DNA from 4 places in the Aeromonas sp. EU05-FHT14A05 genome. Region 1 is predicted to be linked to each of the others. Evidence: riboswitches for the same ligand, from Rfam matches in the RefSeq annotation. Region 1 holds a riboswitch; each other region holds the start of a gene.

Region 1 (4,829 bases):
CCCCCGCCATCTCCCAGAACATGACGCCCCCCAGACCCCGCTTGACTATGTAGTCGAGCTTGTGACCCATGGACTCTTCATCTTCGGTGGAGAGGAACACCTTCTTCTGCTCGTTCCACAGCCAGGGCGCGTGGGCCTTGTCGTCGTAGTAACGCACATACTGGCCTTGCATCACGTGGGCCGGGTTGTTGGGATCCAGACCCCAGGCCTGGCCGTAGCTCGGCAATGTGGTGATGCCGAGGCTGGCCGCGTGCTCCAGGTTCTTGGCATGCCACATGGGCACGGCGCCACCGCCTATCTCCTTGCCGTTCTTGTCCAGATCATGCCAGATGTTGTCGATGCCCACCGCCCCATTGCCGCAGGGGATGGTGCTGCCACCTGTGCCCGGCTGGCAATCGCTCTGGCTCGGCAGCGCCGCCTTGCCCCCCAGGCCGTGGGTGCCACCGGTGACCCCCTGCCAGCCACGGGTGTAGTAAGGCACCCCTATGTTGATCTTGCCCGCCGCCAGGGCGCCGCGGAAGTAGTGGGCCGCCCAGGCGGAGTTGAGGTAGCCGATGCCGCCAAACTGGGCCTGGGTGTAGACACCCCACTGGGACAGCTCGGGATCCGCCTTGTTGTCGAACAGGGCGGCGTTGTGGCCGACGAAGTGGTTCCAGGCGCCGTGGAAGTCATAGGTCATCAGGTTGACGTAGTCGAGGTACTGAGTGACCTGGAAGTTTTCCATGCCACGCAGCAGGTAGGCCGAGGCCGGTGAGGCGATGGTCAGCATGTACTTGCGACCGTCCTCGGTCCCGGCGCTGTCGAGCTTGTTGCGCAGGGTCTTCATCAGCACTTCATAGTTCGCAAACAGCTTGCCGCGACACTGGTTGGAGAGCGGGAAGTCGTTGGGGTTGCCCGCATCCTTCATGGAGGTGGGGTACTCGTAGTCGATGTCCACCCCATCGAAGCCGTACTGGCGGATGAAGCCCACCGCCGAGTCGGCGAAGGCGTTGATGCCGGCGGTGTTGACCGAGCAGTCACCCTTGGTGGTGGCGGCGTAGAAGCCGCGAGTATCGGCCCAGCCCCCCACGGAGATGAGGGTCTTCACGTCCGGGTACTGCTTCTTGTACTTGGACAGCAGGTTGAAGTGGCCCTGATAGGCGAACTCGGGATCCATCTCGGCGCCCGGCACCCCGTTCCAGGTCAGCTTGGTGGCGGCGTCATCCACCTTGATGGTGTGGCTCTGCTCGTCCACCGCCGCGAAGGCGTAGTTGATGTGGGTGATCTTGTCCCAGGGGATGTCGCCCACCAGGTAGGCTGGCAGGCCGTTCTTGCCGGTGCGCCAGGAGGTGAAGTAACCGATGACGCGGCGGCCATGGTCATCCCCCATGCACTCGCTGCCGTCGGCGCGGTAGATCTGGCGCACGTCGCAGGAGAGGTTGCCGCCGGTGGGGGGCAGGGCCGCCTCTTCCACCTGGACATCCACCTGGGCCGACTCGCCAGAGAGATTTGCCTTGTCGGTCGCCACCAGCTTGAGGCCGGTCAGCCCCTTGTTCTGGGGCGTCCAGCTCAGTTGCCAGGGGGCGCTGCTGTCCTCGCCCACCTTCTGGCCATTCACGAAGAGCTCGACCTTGGCGACGTCGTCATTGGCGTCGGTGACATTGCCGCTCACGGTGAGGGCGCGGCCCAGGGTCACCCTGGCCCCGGCGGCGGGGCTGGCGATACTCACCCTGGGGGCCTCGGGCGCCACCACGGCGGCGACCAGGAAGCTCGAATCCGCCTCGCTCAGCACCTTGCCGTCTTTATCCAGCGCCCGGGCCTTGAGGGTGTGATTGCCCACGCCGGCGGCAGACCAGCTGGCACTCCAGGGGGAGGCCGTGGCCGTGGCGACCAGGGTGCCGTCGATCAGGTATTCCACCCGGGCGAGCGCCGTGACCGGGCCGCTCAGGGTCACCGCCAGGGCCAGGCTGGCCCCTTCGCTGACGCTGCTGCCCACGGCGGGGGAGCCGATGGCGACCACCAGGGCCGGCGGCGGCACCTCGCCGCCAAAGAGTTTCCAGGCATCGGCCCAGACGGCGCCGACACCGGGTTCGTAGTGGTAGGGCGACGCGCCGCACCAGCCGGAGTAAGGGAATTCCTTGCATTCATAGAGGGCGCCTGCGTTGCTGACGATGTCGCCAGCCTTGTAGGCGGTGCCGGCCTGATAGGCGGGGTAGGCGGCCTGCGCCCAGGCAGGGACGGCCGCAAGGGCGACCAGCATGGCGAGCCTGCTGGGCCTCAAGATCTGTTGCATATTGTTATCATCCTTGTTTTGTCTTGGCTTTTAAGACCGGGAAAAGCGCAATCGCAACAGGGAACAAGGGAGCGACAACAGGCCATGGACGGGCCACAAACCCTCAAGTCACCCTGGGTAACCCCGCTGTCTGGCCCGCTTGGGGCAGATCGGAGGCTTTGCGTCCCGGCATCACTGCCGGTTTGCCCTTTGCCTGGGTTCCGTGAGGAACGGCTCGAGTATAGGAAGCAAGTGGCAACCGCTCAATCTTTATTCTCTAAGGAAAATATGTGAATGCCGGCCGGCTCACACTTCCCCTCAATCGGCCAACTAACTATTAAGTCATTAATATCAATCTGTTAGCCACGTCAAAAAAACGGGCTCAGCCTCTTTTGTCTCCCCATAATGTGCGTTGCCTCACTGGTCAGAGCTGCCAGAAATGTGACAATGCGCGCCCTTGGCCAAAGCGCCAAGGCTATGGAAACACTGGCAAAAATAAAAAAAGGAATACCCATGAAAGGAAGACCTACCCTGCTGTCCCTGGCCGTGGGGCTCGCCCTCGCGTCCCCGTCTCTCCATGCCGCCGGCTTCAGTTGCCCGGCCGACAGCGCCCTCACCCCCATCCCCGCCATCCAGGGCAGCGGCGACAAGAGCCCGCTCGTCCCGGGCGATCTGTTTGAAAGCCCCGGGACTGTCAAGGTCAAGGCCCTGGTCTCCGCCCTCGGCGAGAGCCTGAACAGAGGCTTCTACCTGCAGGATCTGCAGGGGGACGGCAACCCCGAGACGTCGGACGGCATCTTCGTCAACCTCAATGACAAGCAGTTCGCCAGCAAGTACCCGGGCATCCAGCCGGGCGCCCTAGTCTGCCTGGAGGCCAGGGTCGAGGAGTTCTACGGCCACACCCAGCTCAAGCCACTGGTTGACGGCAGCGCCCCGCGCCTGGCGGTGTTGGCCCAGGGCGAGGCACCGGCCGCCACGGCGCTGCGGGTGCTGGAAGGGGAGACCCTGGCCCGGGCCCTGGAGCGCCACGAGGGGATGCGGGTGCGCCTCGACGAGGACAGCGCGCTCAAGATAAGCCGCAACTTCAGCTACGACTACGCCGCCAAGCGCAACAACCTGGTGCTCGCCCACGGCGCCCCGCTGATGAAGCCGACCCAGCTCCATGTGGCGGGCAGCCCAGAGGCCGTGGCGCTGGCCGAGGCCAACGCAGGCAACCGCGTCTTCCTCGAGTCGGACTTCAAGGCCGCCAACGGCAAGCTCCCCTGGCTGCCAGCCTGGGAGCCGGAGCAGGGCTATCTGCGCATCGGCGATGCCCCGCTCAACCTGGAGGCCATGGTGGGCTACAGCTATGACGAATACCGGCTGATCGTGCCCAAGGATCAGCGCATCACGGCGGGGGATCTGCTGCGCACCGACGAGAACGACCGCCAGGGCGCACCGGCCCGGGCTCATGGCAGCGACCTGCGGATCGGCAGCTTCAACGTGCTCAACTACTTCACCAGCCACTCCAGCGTGGGGGGCGCCCTCAACGTGCTCTGCGCGGATCAGGCGGATGCGGACAGCGCCAAGGGCTGCAACCGCGGCGCCAAGAGCCTGGAGGAGTTCCAGTTGCAACGCGCCAAGATAGTCAACGCCATCGCCGAGATGGACGCCGATCTGCTCGGCCTGATGGAGATGGAGAACAACGGCTTCGACGAGCACGCCGCCCTCCACGATCTGGTGCAGAGCCTCAACGCCCGCCAGAAAGAGGCGAGCAAGCACTACGCCTTCGTCACCCTGCCCAAGGCCCTGCTCACCGAGGAGCGCTTCTTCGGCGGCGACGCCATCATGGTGGCCATGATCTATCGCCCCGCCCTGCTCACCCCGAGCGGGGATGCCGAGGTTATCCGACTGCCTGAGCAGCGCTACACCACGGGCGGCGTCGCCAGGAGCGCCGGTCAGCGGGACTCCCTGGTGCAGCGCTTCACCGTGGCGGGCAGCGACGCCCCCCTGACCCTGGTGGTCAACCACCTGAAATCCAAGGGATCGGGCTGCTACGAGAACGGGGATGGCAAGACGGAGCCTGCGGATCTGCAGGGCAAGTGCACCGAGTTTCGGGTGAGCGCCTCCAGGGTACTGGGGGAGGCGGTGAGCAAGATGCCGGGCCAGGTGCTGCTGGTGGGGGACTTCAACTCCTACGCCAAGGAGGATCCCATCCGGGTGCTGACCGACTATGCGCCGGTCGCGGGGGAGCGTCAGATCCGCTCCGCCTCCCACACCTTTATCGGCGAGCAGCCCTATGAGCAGATGGGCCAGGCGGTGGGCAAGAGCTATGGTCTAGTGGACTTGAACGTCAAGTTCAACCAGGCGAAGGCCATCTCCTACAGCTACGAGGCCGAGCTCGGCACCCTGGACTACGCCCTCGCCAACCCGGCGCTGGCAGACAAGGTGGTGGCGGTGGCCGACTGGCACATCAACTCCTTCGAGAGCAACCTGTTCGAATATGGCGGCGCCTTCACCGGCGATCTCATCAAGTCGGACAACCCCTTCAGCGCCTCGGACCACGACCCCGTCATCGTCGACCTCAAGCTCAAGGAAG
Region 2 (4,829 bases), on a different contig from region 1:
CGATCTGGACCCGGAAGTTGCCGGTGCCCAGCATGGGATGGAGCATGTCGCTGGCACGCTGGCGGATGTACTGCTCCAGCTTGCGCACGTATTCCATCTGCTGGACGCTCTGCTTGCCGAATCCCGCCTTGTCGCCAAGCTCGGCACTCAGCAATTGGCCCGCCTGATCCACTATGGTCACGGCTCCGGGCTTCATGCCCGAGATGCTGCCTGCCACCAGGTTGGCGATGGCCTCGACCTGACCCGGCTCCATGGACTGGCCGGGTTGCAGATCCAGCATCACGGAGGCGCTGGGTTTCTCTTCGTCACGGCCGACAAACAGAGTTCGCTTGGGGATGGCCAGATGCACCCGGGCACTGCGCACCGCATCCAGCGAGATGATGGTTCTGGCCAGCTCCCCTTCCAGGGCATGGCGGTAACGCGCCCCTTCCATGAACTCGCTGGTGCCAAGACCGGTGACTGTGTCCAGCCCCTCGAGGCCGGCCGGCATGGCCGCCCTGACCCCGCGCGCCGCCAGCGCCATGCGCACGTGGGCGAGCTGGCTCTCCGGCACCAGGATCTGGCCCGAGCTTTTCTCCAGCCGGAAGGGCACTTGCTCCTTCTCCAGCATCTCCATGATGTTGGCGGTGTCGTAGAGCTCCTGCTTGCCGTAGAGGGGCACATAGTTCTTGCTGGAGGTCCAGAGGATCACCACTATGGTGCCCGCCACTATGGCGGCAAGCAGCGCTATGGTCAGAATGGATTTGTTGTCCCGGGACAGGGTGCGCCAGTTGCGCATCCCTTCCTGTACCCGGGCGATCAGGGAGCCCGACGCCCCCGGCGAGGATGATACCAATTCAGTCATGACCTACCCTCAGAGCGGCATGCGCATGATGTCATCGAAGCCTGTCATCAGTTTGTTGCGCACCTGCATCAGGGCGGAAAAACTGAGACCTGCCTTCTGGCTGGCCACCATGGCCCCCACCAGATCGTCGCTCTGACCCGCGTCGACGGCGGTCATCAGTCTGGACGCGACATTCTGCTGTTCGTTGACCCGGCCGACGACGTCACGCATGGCGTCGCTGAACGAGACAACAGAGGCGTCGTTAGGCTCGATGGAAGGGGTGTGACTGGCGACGCGCTGCATTTCCTGCATCTGCTGCAGGAGCGTCACCTGTGATGACATGATCTCAATCTTCACTCGGTTATCCCTTAGTTTTGAATCTGCTGCTCGACATCGATGCCCTGCTCGCGCATGGCAGCCAGCTTGTATCTAAGTGCCCGGGTCGTCATCCCAAGGGCTTCGGCCGTACGAGTCCGGTGACCACGAAAACGGCGCAACGTCTCCAGGACGAATTGAAATTCGGCATGCCGTTTGGTCTCGCTGAGCCCCTCCGGGGCCGCAAGCGTCTGCGGTAACAGGTTGTCGGCTTCGACGGCATAATGGGGCAGCATCAAATCGACCGCCTGAATATGCAATCCGCGAGCCATAATTAGTGCCCGCTGGATCACGTTGTCCAGTTCGCGCACATTGCCCGGCCAGTCATAGGAGAGCAGCTGCTTGCAGGCGCTCTCGCTGAGGCGATACCCCTGCTGGGCGGCGTAGCGCTCGATGAAGTACTCCGCCAGCGGCAGTATGTCGTCCGGCCGCTCCCGCAGGGCGGGCCAGCTCATGGGCAGCACATCGAGCCGGTAGAAGAGGTCCTCGCGAAACTCCCCCTGCAACACCAGCTCCCTCAAGTCTCTGTTGCTGGCGGCGATGATCCGCACATCCAGCGCAATCACCTGATGGCTGCCCAGCCGCTCGACCTCTTTCTCCTGCAGCACCCGCAGCAGCTTGGCCTGCAATGCGAGCGGCAGTTCGGAGATCTCGTCGAGCAGCAGGGTACCCCCCTGGGCCAGCTCGAACTTGCCCTGCTGGCTGGCGGTCGCGCCGGTAAAGGCCCCCTTGCTGTGTCCGAACAGGATGGATTCGAGCATGGCTTCGGGGATGGCAGCACAGTTGATGGCCACGAAGGGCTTGCCCGCCCGACTGGACATCTCGTGGATGTAGCGGGCCAGCCGCTCCTTGCCCGTCCCCGACTCGCCGCCGATGAGGATGGTGGCCGAGGTCTTGGCAGCCCGCCTGGCAAGCTGCAAGACCTGCAGGCTCAGGGGCGAGGTGGCGATCAGGTTGGGAATGGCCTGACGCAGGCGCAGGGCTCCCCTCACCACATCGAGGATCTGGTGCTGGCTGAAAGGCTTGATGATGTAGTCGATGGCGCCGGCCCGCATGGCCTCCGCCGCCAGATAGGCCTGGTGCTCATTGACCAGGATGACGCAGTCGGTACCCGCCAGCTCCTGCACCATTGAGGGTCCGGCCTCGGTCATGACCGCCATGTCGAGCAGCACGAGATCCGCTGAATGGTGAGAGAGAAATTGCTTGGCCAGCGGGACAGAATTCAGGCAAGAAACGCGATAGCCTGCCTTCAACAATATTCCCTCAATATCGTCTCCATTTGATAACGAAGAGGAAACTAATAATAAATGTGCATGAGATTCAATACCGACAGGTATTGAATTTTCCTTGATAGATAAATCAGAAAACATATTAACCCGAACCTGTGATTGCACATGAATCAATCAACAGAACTGACGCTCAAAAAATAAAAACGCACCAGGACGGGGTAGCACCTCTTATTGAGCACTTACCCTATATCGGTATGAAAACAAGGCTGGAATCATGACCTTGGTAACCCCGCTATCATTAGCATCAATGCCGTTAGACCGGAGGCTTTGCGTCCTGACTTTTCAGTTCAGTTTGCCTTTATCATGCGACGACCCGTATTAGGATGGCATGGCTTGGTTGTCCTTAAGCCATGTGACACATCTGACTGTTTCTATTTTATTTTTTCACTGTCAGTCTGTGTCGCGTCAAAAGCCGTCACATCATAACGGCTTTATATGACAATTCAAGCAGATGTGCGGAATAGTCTCTTCCTGCCGGCATATGGGCGTGGCAATTCCACTTCAGCCCAGGGTGCCAATTACCTCGACCCGCAAATCTTCCGGGATCTCGTTATAAGAGAGTACTTTGAGACCCTTTGAAAAGGATCGGGCATAACGGGCGATCAACGGCCTGAGCTGGGGCATGACCACCAGCACGGGCGCATACCCCTGCTGCTGCAACTGCTCCTTCACCAGCGGCATGTTCTGCTGCAACTGTGCCAGCAATTGCGGGTCGACCGGGAAGCTGTCCAGCTGGATTTTTCCCTGCTGCTGGGACTGGTTCATTGCCGTCAGCAGAGTCTGCTCCAGCCGATCATCCAGGGTGAAGGCCGCCAGTATGTCGCGGGATCCGATCGCCTGCCTGACGATCTGGCGCTTTAGGGCGCAGCGCACGTCCGAGGCCAGCAGCACAGGGTCCTTGGTCAGCTCGCTCGCATCCAGCAAGGTGGTGGCTATGGTGCGGATATCGGTGAGGCTGATCTGCTCCTTGAGCAACTGACGGAAGACCCGCAGTTGCTGCATCTGGGTCAGGGCCAGATTGAGCTCTTCCGCCAGGCGGGGCGACTGGGTGGCCAGATACTGGCCCAGCTTGCCCACCTCGTCATGACCGAAGAGCCCATCGAGCTGCTCCCTGAGCAGCTTGCTGGCATGGGTAGCGATGACGGTGGCGGAGTCCACCACGGAGTAACCCAGGTTGAGCGCCTTGGCCTTGTTGTCCGGCGAGATCCAGACCGCGTTCATGCCATAGGCCGGATCCTGGGTCAGCTCGCCGTCCAGGGCCCCATAGGTCTCCCCGCTGCTGATGGCCATCAGCCGCTGGCAATCCACATTCCCCGTGGCCAGGGCGATGCCAGACAGCTTGATGCGATACTGGTCCGGTTGCAGTTGCAGGTTGTCCCGTACCCGGATCTCGGGCAGCAGGAAGCCATACTGCTCGGAGAGCGTCTTGCGAATACCGCGCACCCGGGCGAGCAGCTCGGCCCCCTTGTTTGCCTCGGCCAGCGGCACCAGCCGATAGCCCAGTTCGATGGCGACTGCATCCACCGGCGGCAGATCCTGCCAGTCCAGCCCCTGCGGCTCCGGCTGCACCATCTGCCTCGTCAACTCTTCGGCCGCATCCAGGGCAGGGTCCTTTGCCCGGCGCTGGCTGACGCTCCAGCCGGTCCAGGCCAGCACGGCGGCAAAGCTGAGGAAAGCCAGCATGGGCATGCCGGGCACCAGGCCCAGGATCAGCATGATGGTCGCCGCCGTATAGATGACCCGGGGGGAAGCCAGGATCTGCTGGCCGACCTGATCCGACATCTCTCCTTCGTCACTCACGCGAGTGACTATGATGGCCGCCGCGGTGGACATCAGCAGTGAGGGGATCTGGGCGACCAGACCATCACCTATGGTAAGCAGGGCATAGATGCGGAAGGCATCGGAAACCGGCAGCGAGTGCTGGAAGATACCTATGGCGAGCCCGCCCACCAGGTTGATGATCAGCACCAGCAGGCCGGCGATGGCATCGCCACGGACAAACTTGGAGGCCCCATCCATGGCGCCGTAGAAGTCCGCTTCCCTGGCGATCTCTTCCCGCCTTGCACGGGCCTGGTGCTGATCCAGGGTCCCGGCGTTGAGATCGGCATCTATGGCCATCTGCTTGCCCGGCATGGCATCCAGGGTGAAGCGGGCGGAGACTTCGGAGATCCGCTCCCCCCCCTTGGTGATCACCACGAAGTTGATGATCATCAGGATCACGAACACCACCAGACCCACCACATAGTTGCCACCGATCACCACTTCCCCGAAGGCCTGGATGACCTTGCCAGCAGCCTCGTTGCCCTCATGACCATGGAGCAGCACCACCCGGGTGGAGGCGA
Region 3 (4,829 bases), on a different contig from region 1:
TGTACTGGCTGGCTTGACGGTCAGGCGGGTGCCGGCACTGGCATCCAGCGCCCCATCGGTCACCACCAGACTCAGGTCATAGAGAGTGTCGCTGGTGACGTTCGGGCCCGTGACCACCAGGGTCGCGCTGTCCTGACCGGTGGCAGTGAGCCCCGCTGGCAGGCTCCACTGGTAGCTCAGGGCATCACCGTTAGGATCGGACGCCGTGGCCTTGATGGTCACCTGCTTGCCGGACTCGACGGTGGCACTGGCCGGTACGCTGACCACGGGGGGCAGGTTCGGCTGCGGCGCCTTGTTGGTCACCACCACCTGATCCTTGGCACTGAGGTTGTGATCGTCGGTCACGGTCAGCTCGAACACCAGATTGATGTCGGTAGTGGCAGCGTCCAGCACCACCCGGGCCTTGGCCAGGGTGGCGTCCAGCAGGCTGGCCTGGGGCCCGGAGACCTGCTTCCAGCTGTAGGTCAGCGCACCGCTTTCCGGATCGTGGGAGGCGCTGCCGTTGAGGGTCACCTCGGCCGGGCCTGTGACGCTCAGATCGCTGCCGGCATTGGCCACCGGCGGCTTGTTGACCGGCGGCAGCGTACCCTCGCCGTGGCCCAGCCCCTCGTGCATGGCGTTGAGGATGTCGCCGTTGTCCGCGTCTATCTCCCAGGCGAACAGGCCGCCGAGCTGGTTCGCCAGCACGTACTGCCCCTTGGCCTTGACCGAGCGGTCGTTGTCGAAGCTGATGAGATCGCCGCTGCTGGCCTTGAACACATAGGGGGCCTCGGCCGACTCGTCATAGCCCAGCTCCCAGCCTGCGCCCATGCGGTTGTTGACGATGTCGCGATAATCCACCACGCCGTTTTCCCAGGTGCCGCTGACCGGCCCGGTCGCGGTGCCGGTGAAGGGATTGCCGGCCTGGTAGTTCTTCACCCCGGTCCAGCCACGGCCATACATGGCCGCCCCCACCACTATCTTGCCCGGTGTCACCCCCTGACCCAGCAGCGCCTTGACGCCCTTGTCGGTGGTGTACTTGGTGGCCGGATCCCAGCTGGAGGCAAAGAGGTTGGTCTGGTGGGCCAGATTCTGCAGGTCGAAGGCGCCGCTGAAGTCGTAGCTCATCAGGAAGATGTGGTCCATGTACTGCTGGGCCGCCTGATAATCGACCTTGGCAATCTTGTCACCGCCTGCGCTGATGGCCGAGGTGAGCTCATACTGGCGACCGGTCTCTGCTTCCAGCTCGTCGAGCATGGCGCGCAGCTCCTGCATCAGCACCACATAGGTGGCACCATCGTTCGGACCGCCCAGGCTGGGGTTGGCACCCTGGCCACCCGGGAACTCCCAGTCGATGTCCACCCCGTCGAAGAATTTCCAGGTCTGCAGGAACTCTTTGACCGAGGCGACGAAGGTGTCACGCTTGGTCTTGTCACCCAGGAAGTAGAAGGGGTCGGAGAGGGTCCAGCCCCCGACCGACGGCAGGATCTTGAGGTCAGGGTGGGCCTGCTTGAGGGCCATCAGGTTGCCGAAGTTGCCCTTGTAGGGTTCATCCCAGGCGCTGAGGTTACCCTGGGACATCTGGATCGCCGCCCAGGGATCGTGGATGGAGACCTTGAAGTCCTCACGACCGGCACAGGAGCGCTGCAGCGCCTCGAAGCTGCCTGAGATCTCCTTGAGGCTGTCGTTGATGCCGTTGCCGCCGCAGATGGGGGTGAAGCCGTAGAGGATGTGAGTCAGGTTCTGGGCCGGGATCTTGTCCACGGTGAACTTGCGGCCGTAGACACCCCACTCCACGTAGTAGGCCCCCACCACCTTGCCGGACTTGTTGGCGTAGGGCTTGTTGTTCTCCTTGAGCGGCGCATTGAGCGGCGCCAGGTGGCTGCCGTCGGTATCGGCGACCATCAGCTCCTTCTTGTCGGAGAGGGTGCAGCCGTCGGCGTTGCACAGGGCCACCTGCATCTGGTAGCGGCCCCCCTTGGTCACCTTGAAGTTGGCGGTGCCCGCGGCGGAAGCGGGGCCTGACCACACCTCCTGGCCATCGAGCAGCACCTTGGCGGTCTGACCGACGTCACCGGACCAGAGGTTCCAGGTCACGCTGACCGGGGCGCCATCCTTGTGGACTGTCACCAGCTGGTTGTAGGCCGAGGCGGATTGATTGACTTCGACGATGGCGAACTTGGTGGGGCCCGAGCCTATGGTGGGTTTGCCCGGGGCAGCGGCGAAGGCGGAGGTAGCACAGAATCCCCCGACCAGGAGCGCCAGCAGGGAAAGTTTTGGACTTAACATATTTGAACTTCCTTATTTCGTTATTGGAATTAACAACGAAAAAGGCAACGCAACCTGCCAGGTAACGCAGACATCATCGCCACCATGGCTTGGCCCATGGACGATACAACCTGTGGTGACCCCGCTATCCTAGGTGCTTTGACCCTTAGACCGGAGGCTTTGCGTCCCGGACTTTCGTCCGGTTTGCCTTTTTGCACAACTTGATTTGCGACAAAAATAATCGCCGAATGACTATAGGAGGGAGTCGGAGGAGGCGCTACCTAGTAAAAATGACAGCGAATAGGACTCATTTTCCAGATTGTTCGCGAACATGCCGGCAAGCTGGCGCCAACATCGGTGATGCTGGCACCTGATGACAGTTCCCTAACTTGCCGATCAATGCTTGATTGTGTGAAGGCTGTCACTGTATTGGCAGCAGCAGGCTGTTCATCAGCGCCCGCAGCTTGAGGGGTTTGACCGGCTTGCTGACGTAGCCAAAGCCGTGCTCGCGGATCTGGGTCTGCAGCTCGCTCTTGCGATCCGCGCTGATGATGATGCCGCCGATGTCGTTGCCATGGGCCAGCCGGATCATGTGCAGCGCCTGCAGCCCGGTCTTGCCGTCATCCAGGTGGTAGTCGGAGAGCACCAGCCGGGGAAGGAAACCGGCCCCTATGATCTCCTCTGCCTGCTCCAGGCTCTGGGCGCAGCGCACCTCGCAGCCCCAGCGTCCCAGCAGGGAGGCCATGGCGATGAGGATGTCCTCCTCGTTGTCGATGCAGAGCACCCGGATCCCTTCGAGCTGGCTGTCCCGCACCACGGGGGCCGCCAGCTGGCTCGGCGTCACCGGCCGGGTCGCGAGGTTGAGGGTGATGGAAAACACGGACCCCGCCCCGGGCCAGCTGCGCAGGGAGAGCTGATGTCCCAGCACCTGGGAGATGCCGCGGGCGATGGCGAGCCCGAGGCCAAGTCCCTGCTCCCTGGCGGTGCGGGAATGATCGAGGCGGGAGAACTCGTCGAAGATCGCCTCCTGCTTGTCCAGCGGAATGCCGGGGCCATTGTCCCACACCTCGATGCGCACCTTGTCCCCCAGGCGGCGGCAGCCGAGCAGCACCCGGCCGCCCGGGTTGTAACGAAACGCATTGGTGAGGAAGTTCTGCAACACCCGGCGCAGCAGGCGCACGTCGCTGTAGACCGCGAGGCGGCTCTCCACCACGGAGAACTGGATCTCTCCCGCCTGGGCCAGCACCCCGAACTCCGCCTTGAGGTTGCCCAGCACGTCGCTCAGGGCGAAATCGAGCTTCTTCGCCTTGAACTTGCCCGCCTCGAGGCGCGAGATGTCCAGCAGATCCGTGATGAGATCCTCGGTTGCCCCCAGGGCATCGTCGATGTGGCGGGCGATGCGGACCTGCTCCGCCGCCTGCTCTCCTCCCTGCGGCAGCATCTCCAGCAGGGAGGAGGTAAACAGCTTGGCCGCGTTCAGCGGCTGGGTCAGATCATGGCTCACCGCCGCCAGGAAGCGGCTCTTGGAGTGGTTCGCCCGCTCCACCTGCTGGTTCACCAGCAGCAGCTGGCGGTTGAGCTCGGAGAGTTCGTGGGTACGCTCGGCCACCCTCGCCTCCAGGTGCTCGTTCGCTTCCCGCAGCACCCGCTCCGCCGCCCGGAAGGGGGTGATGTCGGTGAAGGTCATCACGAAGCCCCCCGCCGGCATGGGATTGCCCTGCATCTCTATCACCCGGCCGTCCGGTCGCTCCCGCGCCGAGACATGGGGGCTGCCCCGCTTCATGAAGGCGACCCGGCGCGCCACCTGGGCCTCTATGTCCCCTGGGCCGCAGAGCCCCTGCCCGGCGTTGTAGCGGATGATCTCCTCGATGGATCGCCCCACCTGGATGAGCCCGTGCGGATAGTGGAACAGCTCTATGTAGCGCCGGTTCCAGGCCACCAGCTTGAGCTCCCTGTCCACCACAGAGATCCCCTGCCCCATGTGCTCTATGGCACCCTGCAGCAGGCCGCGGTTGAAGCGGAACACGTCCGAGGCCTCGTCCACTATGGTGGCTATCTCCTCGAGCTGCATGTTGCGCCCCTGCAGGGCAGAGGCCAGCACCAGCCGGGCGGAGGAGGTGCCAAATACCCCCGCCAGCAGCCGCTCGGTGTGGGCAATCAGGTCGGCAGAGGCCTGCATCTGGGGCGCCAGGGTACCGCCGCGCTCGCCGGCGAAGCGGCCGAAGGCGCGCTTGACCCGGCTCGAGCCGACGAAGCGGGCCGCCAGCATCTCCAGCTCCTTGACCGAGACCCGCGCCTGGTAGAGCGCCGTGGTATCCCGGCTCGGCTTGCCGACGAAGTTGGCGGCCTGCAGCCGCTCGCTCACCGCCGCCCGCGACAGCAGGGAGCCCGCCACGTAGCCGAGCAGGTTGAGCAACAGGCTCAGGAAGATGCACCAGGCCCCCAGGCTCAGCTCGCGAAAGGCGGGCCAGTCGGGAGGGGCCAGCAGCGCCTCCAGGGGCGAGCCCGCCAGCAGGCCGCTCTCGGCCAGCAGAGTCAGGAACCAGAGGCTGATGCCAAGGGTAAGACCGAGATAGACCCCC
Region 4 (4,829 bases), on a different contig from region 1:
AGCCGGCAAATGGTGCGCCGGGATGCGCCAGACCACGCTACCAAAAGCGAGGGTTTCTGTCTGCTGGCTATACTGGTTGCCAACACACTCAATTGGCAATCAACCATCACAACCTCTTGAAAGTTAAATAAATGTTAAACGCAAAACAATCAAGGCCAGCCAGCTGACTGGCCCTCACCAGATCCGCACGGGAAAGAAGGAAAAGACTATGTTCAAGCTCGGTGATATCGCCGTGAGTCGCAAACTGATGCTGCTGCTCTCGGTAGCGCTGGTCGGCTTCATCGCACTGCTGCTCATCTCCGCCAGTGCCCTGCATCGCAACCTGATGAGTGAGCGGGAAGCCAGATTGCAGGCGGTGCTGGATCTCGCCATGAGCCGGATCCAGACCCTGGCCGCCACCCTGCCCGCCCCAGAGGCCCAGGCACAAGCCAAGGCCATGCTCGACAGCATGCGCTTCGATGGGGACAACTATCTGTTCGTGCTGGACGAGGATCGCCGGGTGGTGGTGCACCCTGCCAAGCCCGAGCTGGTCGGCCAGCAGATGGGCGGGACACCCGCCGAATCCCACTGGCAGCGCATGGTGGATCTCGGCAAGGGCGGCCATCAGGGCCGCCTGGAGTACCAGTGGCTCTCCCCCTCCGGCGAGGCGGCCCAGAAGATGTCCCTGGTGGCCGGCTACCAGCCCTGGGGCTGGATCCTGGGCTCGGGCGTGCTGCTGCAGGACATAGAGGCCACCATCTGGTCCCAGTATGAGCTGATGGGAGGGGCCACCCTGCTGGTGATCCTGCTGATGGGGTGGCTTGGAGTGGCCATCAGCCGCTCCATCGTCAGGCCGCTCGCCGAGATCAAGGGGGCCATGGCCCAGGTGGCGGCCGGGGATCTGGTGGTGAGCATCCCGGTGCATGGCAAGGATGAGCTGGGGGCCGTCGCCACCAGCACCAATCAGGGGCTGGACGCCATTCGCCGCGCCCTGCTGGAAGCCAGCCAGGGGGCCCGCAACGTGGCGGATGCCGCCCTGCGCATCGCCGCCTCCGCCGAGCAGACCAACCAGGCGGTCAACAGCCAGCGGGATCAGCTGGCCCAGCTCGCCACCGCCATGAACGAGATGAGCGCCACCATCTCGGATGTGGCGGGCCACGCCGAGAACACCGCCCGCGACACCCGGGACGCCACCAGCGAGGCCGGGCTCGGCAACGAAGACGTCCACGCCAGCGTGCACGGCATCCAGGCGCTCGCCACCGAGGTGGAGCAGGCTACCCATCAGGTCAATCGACTCAAGGAGGGGGTGATGCAGATAGGGGAGGTGACCGCCGTCATCAGCGCCATCTCGGATCAGACCAATCTGCTGGCCCTCAACGCCGCCATAGAGGCGGCCCGGGCCGGCGAGCAGGGTCGCGGCTTCGCCGTGGTGGCCGACGAGGTGCGCCAGCTGGCCAGCCGCACCCGCCACTCCACCGAGGAGATCCAGAGCACCATCACCCAGTTGCAGCAGCGGGCGGTGACCGCCGCCAGCGCCATGGATGCCAGCCGCAAGCTGGCGGAGAGCAGCGTCGGCCAGTCCGAGAAGGCGGGGCAGGATCTCTCCCTCATCGTCAACCACATCCAGCACGTGAGCGACATGGCGACCCAGATAGCTACGGCGGCGGAGCAGCAGAGCATGGTGGCGGAAGACATGAACCGCAACGTCAACGGCATCAACGACTCGGCGCTCGAGATGTCCCAGGCCGCCTCCCAGCTGGCCCAGGAGAGCGAGCTGCTGGCCGGACTGTCGCGCAGCCTGGACGAGCGGCTGGCGGTGTTCAGGCTCGGCAATGGCCTCCCCCGGGATCTGGCGCCCGGTCAGGCCCCGCGCCCCTCGTCCACCCGCCGCCCAGACCAGTACCCGCACCACTGACCGTCTGACACAGTCCCATCCCCTGCCGGCCTCGCCGGCAGGGGATTTTTTCATTGATGAAAAATGTCGCGATTTTGCATCTTTTTACTGAGCTGGCGAAACAAAACCCAACTTGATGAATTAAATATAATTTTAAAAACAGAGTGTTAAGTGTTTGCTCTACTCCGATGAGGTCAAGCTGTAAAGATTTACACTTAATAATTTAATCAAAAGAAGCCATCATGGTGGCGCCGTCCTCAAGGGCGGCACCCTGACCCTTTATGTAGTCATTTGGCAAACTGGTTGAAAGGCCAGGACGCAAAGCCTCCGGTCTAAAGACATGTCGTCCAGGATAGCGGGGTTGCCACACCCAGGTGTGTCACGGGGAATTCCCCTGCCAACTTGACTGCCCACATCACCGAACAGAGGAATGTATGGCAGCAAAAATTCAACTCAATCATGTGGCCGCGGCGCTGGCGCTGCTGGCCAGCGGCGGCGTGCTCGCCCACGGTTACATCAGCCAGCCGGAAGGGCGCAACTATCTGTGCAAGACCGGCGGCAACAGCCAGTGTGGCGCCATTCAATGGGAGCCCCAGAGCCTGGAGGCGCCGTCCGGCTTCCCCGATGGCGGCCCCGCCGACGGCCAGATCGCCTCGGCCGGGCATCCGCAATTCGGTGAACTCGATGTCCAGACCAGCGATCGCTGGACCAAACGCCAGGTGCAGGCCGGGCCCTTCGCCATCGGCTGGACCTTCACCGCCAACCACGTGACCCGCAACTGGCGCTACTACCTCACCAAGCAGGAGTGGAACCCGAGCCAGCCCCTGACCAGGGACTCCTTCGATCTCAATCCGTTCTGCGTCATCGACGGGGGCATGGTGCAACCGCCCAAGCAGGTCACCCATCAGTGCACCCTGCCGGCGCGCACCGGCTACCAGGTCATCCTCGGGGTCTGGGAGGTGGGCGATACCGCCAACAGCTTCTACAACCTCATCGACGCCCAGTTCGATGGCGGCACCCAGCCGCCGCTGACCTGGAGCCAGGGCGGGACCATCTACCCCTCCACCGATCTGGTGGTCGGCGACAAGGCCAAGACCCGGGTATTCGACGCCAACGGCGAGCGCACCGATCTGCAGACAGTGCTGACCATAGGCTCCGCCGAGCAGGGTCAGAAGAACAACTGGGCCCACGATCTGGCCGCCAGGATCAACGCCGAGCAGAGCCAGATCCGCGCAGGCCAGCAGGGCACAGATGGTCAGTTCAACCCGGTCTACGGCCAGAACCCGGTCTACCTGAAGGCGGGCAGCAACCTGCAGCGGGTCGAGGTCCAGCTCGAGCAGCAGCAACCCCCGGTGGGCAACAGCATCAGCGTGAGCGGGCTGGAGAGCGAATACCTGCTCGACAACGGCAAGGTCACCCTCAACTTCACCGTCACGGCCGAGGGGGATCTCGCGGTCACCAACACCCTGTATGACCATGGCGGCGCCGCCAAGGGCCAGACCGGCGCCGACATCAAGGACAGCAGCCAGAGCTTCACCATGGCGGTCGGCGGTCTGAGCGCCGGCCACCACCAGCTGGTGATCGAGGGCAAGCCGAAGGCGGGCGGTGCCCCCCTGCAGCAGACCCTGGACCTGATGTTCAAGGATCCCGCCAGCGGCGGTGACTACCAGTACAGCTTCCCGGAGGGACTCAAATCCTATGCAGCAGGCACCAAGGTGCTGCAGCCGAAAGATGGCAAGATCTACCAGTGCAAGCCCTACCCCTACAGCGGCTGGTGCACTATCTGGACCAGCACGGCGACCCAGTATGAGCCCGGCGTGGGCACCAACTGGCAGGATGCCTGGACCCTGGTGAACTGATCCCCCGCAAGCAGAAGAGGCCCGAGCGGCCTCTTTTTTGTGCCTGTCATCCGGGCTCCCTGTGCCTCTCTGCACCCTGGGCCCCAGTCGGAAAAATCCCATGACGAAACACTACTATGACCCCCTGAGCCGCCTGCTGCACTGGCTGATGGCCGCCGTCATCCTCTACGCCACCCTGGCGGGCTACCTGATGCACCTGGTGATCGACAGCCACCCCAGGCTGTTTCAGTTTCTGTCGGTGCTGAACATGTCGATGGCGACCCTGATCACCCCGCTCTTCCTGCTGCGCTGGGGCTGGCGGCACTGGCGCGCGCCCCTGCCCGAAGATCAGACCCAGCCTCACCATCCCGCCGCCAGGCTGGCGCACGCCCTGCTCTACGGCCTGATGTTTGTGGTGCTGCTGAGCGGCTTCCTGATGCTGGAGCAGGGCTACTCCCTGTTCTGGCTCTACCCGGTCGCCAACCCGATCGGCTCACCGGAGATCAACGCCTTCTTCTTTGGCGTCCATCGCCTCGGCTGCCTGGCGCTGGCTGCGCTGGTCCTGCTGCACGTGGCCGCCGCCCTCTACCATCACAGGATCAAGGGGGATCGCACCCTGTATCGCATGCTGGGTCCCCAGAGCGAGCGCTAACCAATGAACGAGGCTCTGGGCCTGGCTGAAGCCTCGATTAAGCAAGCAGGGAGCCAAGGGCTCCCTGCTTTCTCAGACCATGCGCCCCATTCAGATCTGGTAATCGAGCAGGGGCTCGTTGCTCATGGCCCTGGCCTGGATCTCCGCCAGCGCCAGCTCGGGGTTGCAGAGCTGGATGAACTGCCAGGTGAAGTTGTGCTGGAACTGCCCCTGCTTGAGGCCGATCCAGGCGGTGTGCGGCGCAAACAGCCGGCTACCGTCGAGCTGCACCAGCCCCTTGTCCCGCTGGGGATCGAACGCCATGTCCGCCAGTATGCCCACCCCCATCTCCAGCTCGACATAGGTCTTGATGACGTCGGAGTCCTGGGCGGTCAGCAGGATCTGCGGATGTATCCCCGCCTCGGTGAAGGCCTCATCCACCCGCACCCGCCCCGTCAGGCCCGCCTGATAGGTCACTATGGGCCAA

What was found. A riboswitch is a leader RNA that binds a small molecule or an ion and turns the genes downstream of it on or off. The one in region 1 is predicted to bind cyclic di-GMP.
Region 2: another riboswitch for cyclic di-GMP. It lies ahead of lafK (lateral flagellar response regulator transcription factor LafK); the one in region 1 lies ahead of AC3WR3_RS07210 (glycosyl hydrolase family 18 protein).
Region 3: another riboswitch for cyclic di-GMP. It lies ahead of AC3WR3_RS15590 (glycosyl hydrolase family 18 protein); the one in region 1 lies ahead of AC3WR3_RS07210 (glycosyl hydrolase family 18 protein).
Region 4: another riboswitch for cyclic di-GMP. It lies ahead of gbpA (N-acetylglucosamine-binding protein GbpA); the one in region 1 lies ahead of AC3WR3_RS07210 (glycosyl hydrolase family 18 protein).

Annotation. Positions count from the first base shown of each region.
Region 1 is NZ_JBYTDH010000004.1:6,002-10,830, reverse strand. Features, by position in the region: gene AC3WR3_RS07210 (glycosyl hydrolase family 18 protein) at 1-2,272, opposite strand, end outside; cyclic di-GMP riboswitch class I at 2,386-2,469, opposite strand; gene AC3WR3_RS07205 (ExeM/NucH family extracellular endonuclease) at 2,765-4,829, shown strand, end outside.
Region 2 is NZ_JBYTDH010000010.1:137,121-141,949, forward strand. Features, by position in the region: gene fliFL (lateral flagellar M-ring protein FliFL) at 1-835, opposite strand, end outside; gene lfiE (lateral flagellar hook-basal body complex protein LfiE) at 854-1,180, opposite strand; gene lafK (lateral flagellar response regulator transcription factor LafK) at 1,192-2,454, opposite strand; cyclic di-GMP riboswitch class I at 2,707-2,794, opposite strand; gene lfhA (lateral flagellar biosynthesis protein LfhA) at 2,989-4,829, opposite strand, start outside.
Region 3 is NZ_JBYTDH010000011.1:59,071-63,899, forward strand. Features, by position in the region: gene AC3WR3_RS15590 (glycosyl hydrolase family 18 protein) at 1-2,268, opposite strand, end outside; cyclic di-GMP riboswitch class I at 2,380-2,466, opposite strand; gene AC3WR3_RS15595 (hybrid sensor histidine kinase/response regulator) at 2,669-4,829, opposite strand, start outside.
Region 4 is NZ_JBYTDH010000019.1:59,932-64,760, forward strand. Features, by position in the region: gene AC3WR3_RS19725 (methyl-accepting chemotaxis protein) at 209-1,894, shown strand; cyclic di-GMP riboswitch class I at 2,157-2,242, shown strand; gene gbpA (N-acetylglucosamine-binding protein GbpA) at 2,308-3,732, shown strand; gene AC3WR3_RS19735 (cytochrome b) at 3,833-4,363, shown strand; gene cbl (HTH-type transcriptional regulator Cbl) at 4,454-4,829, opposite strand, start outside.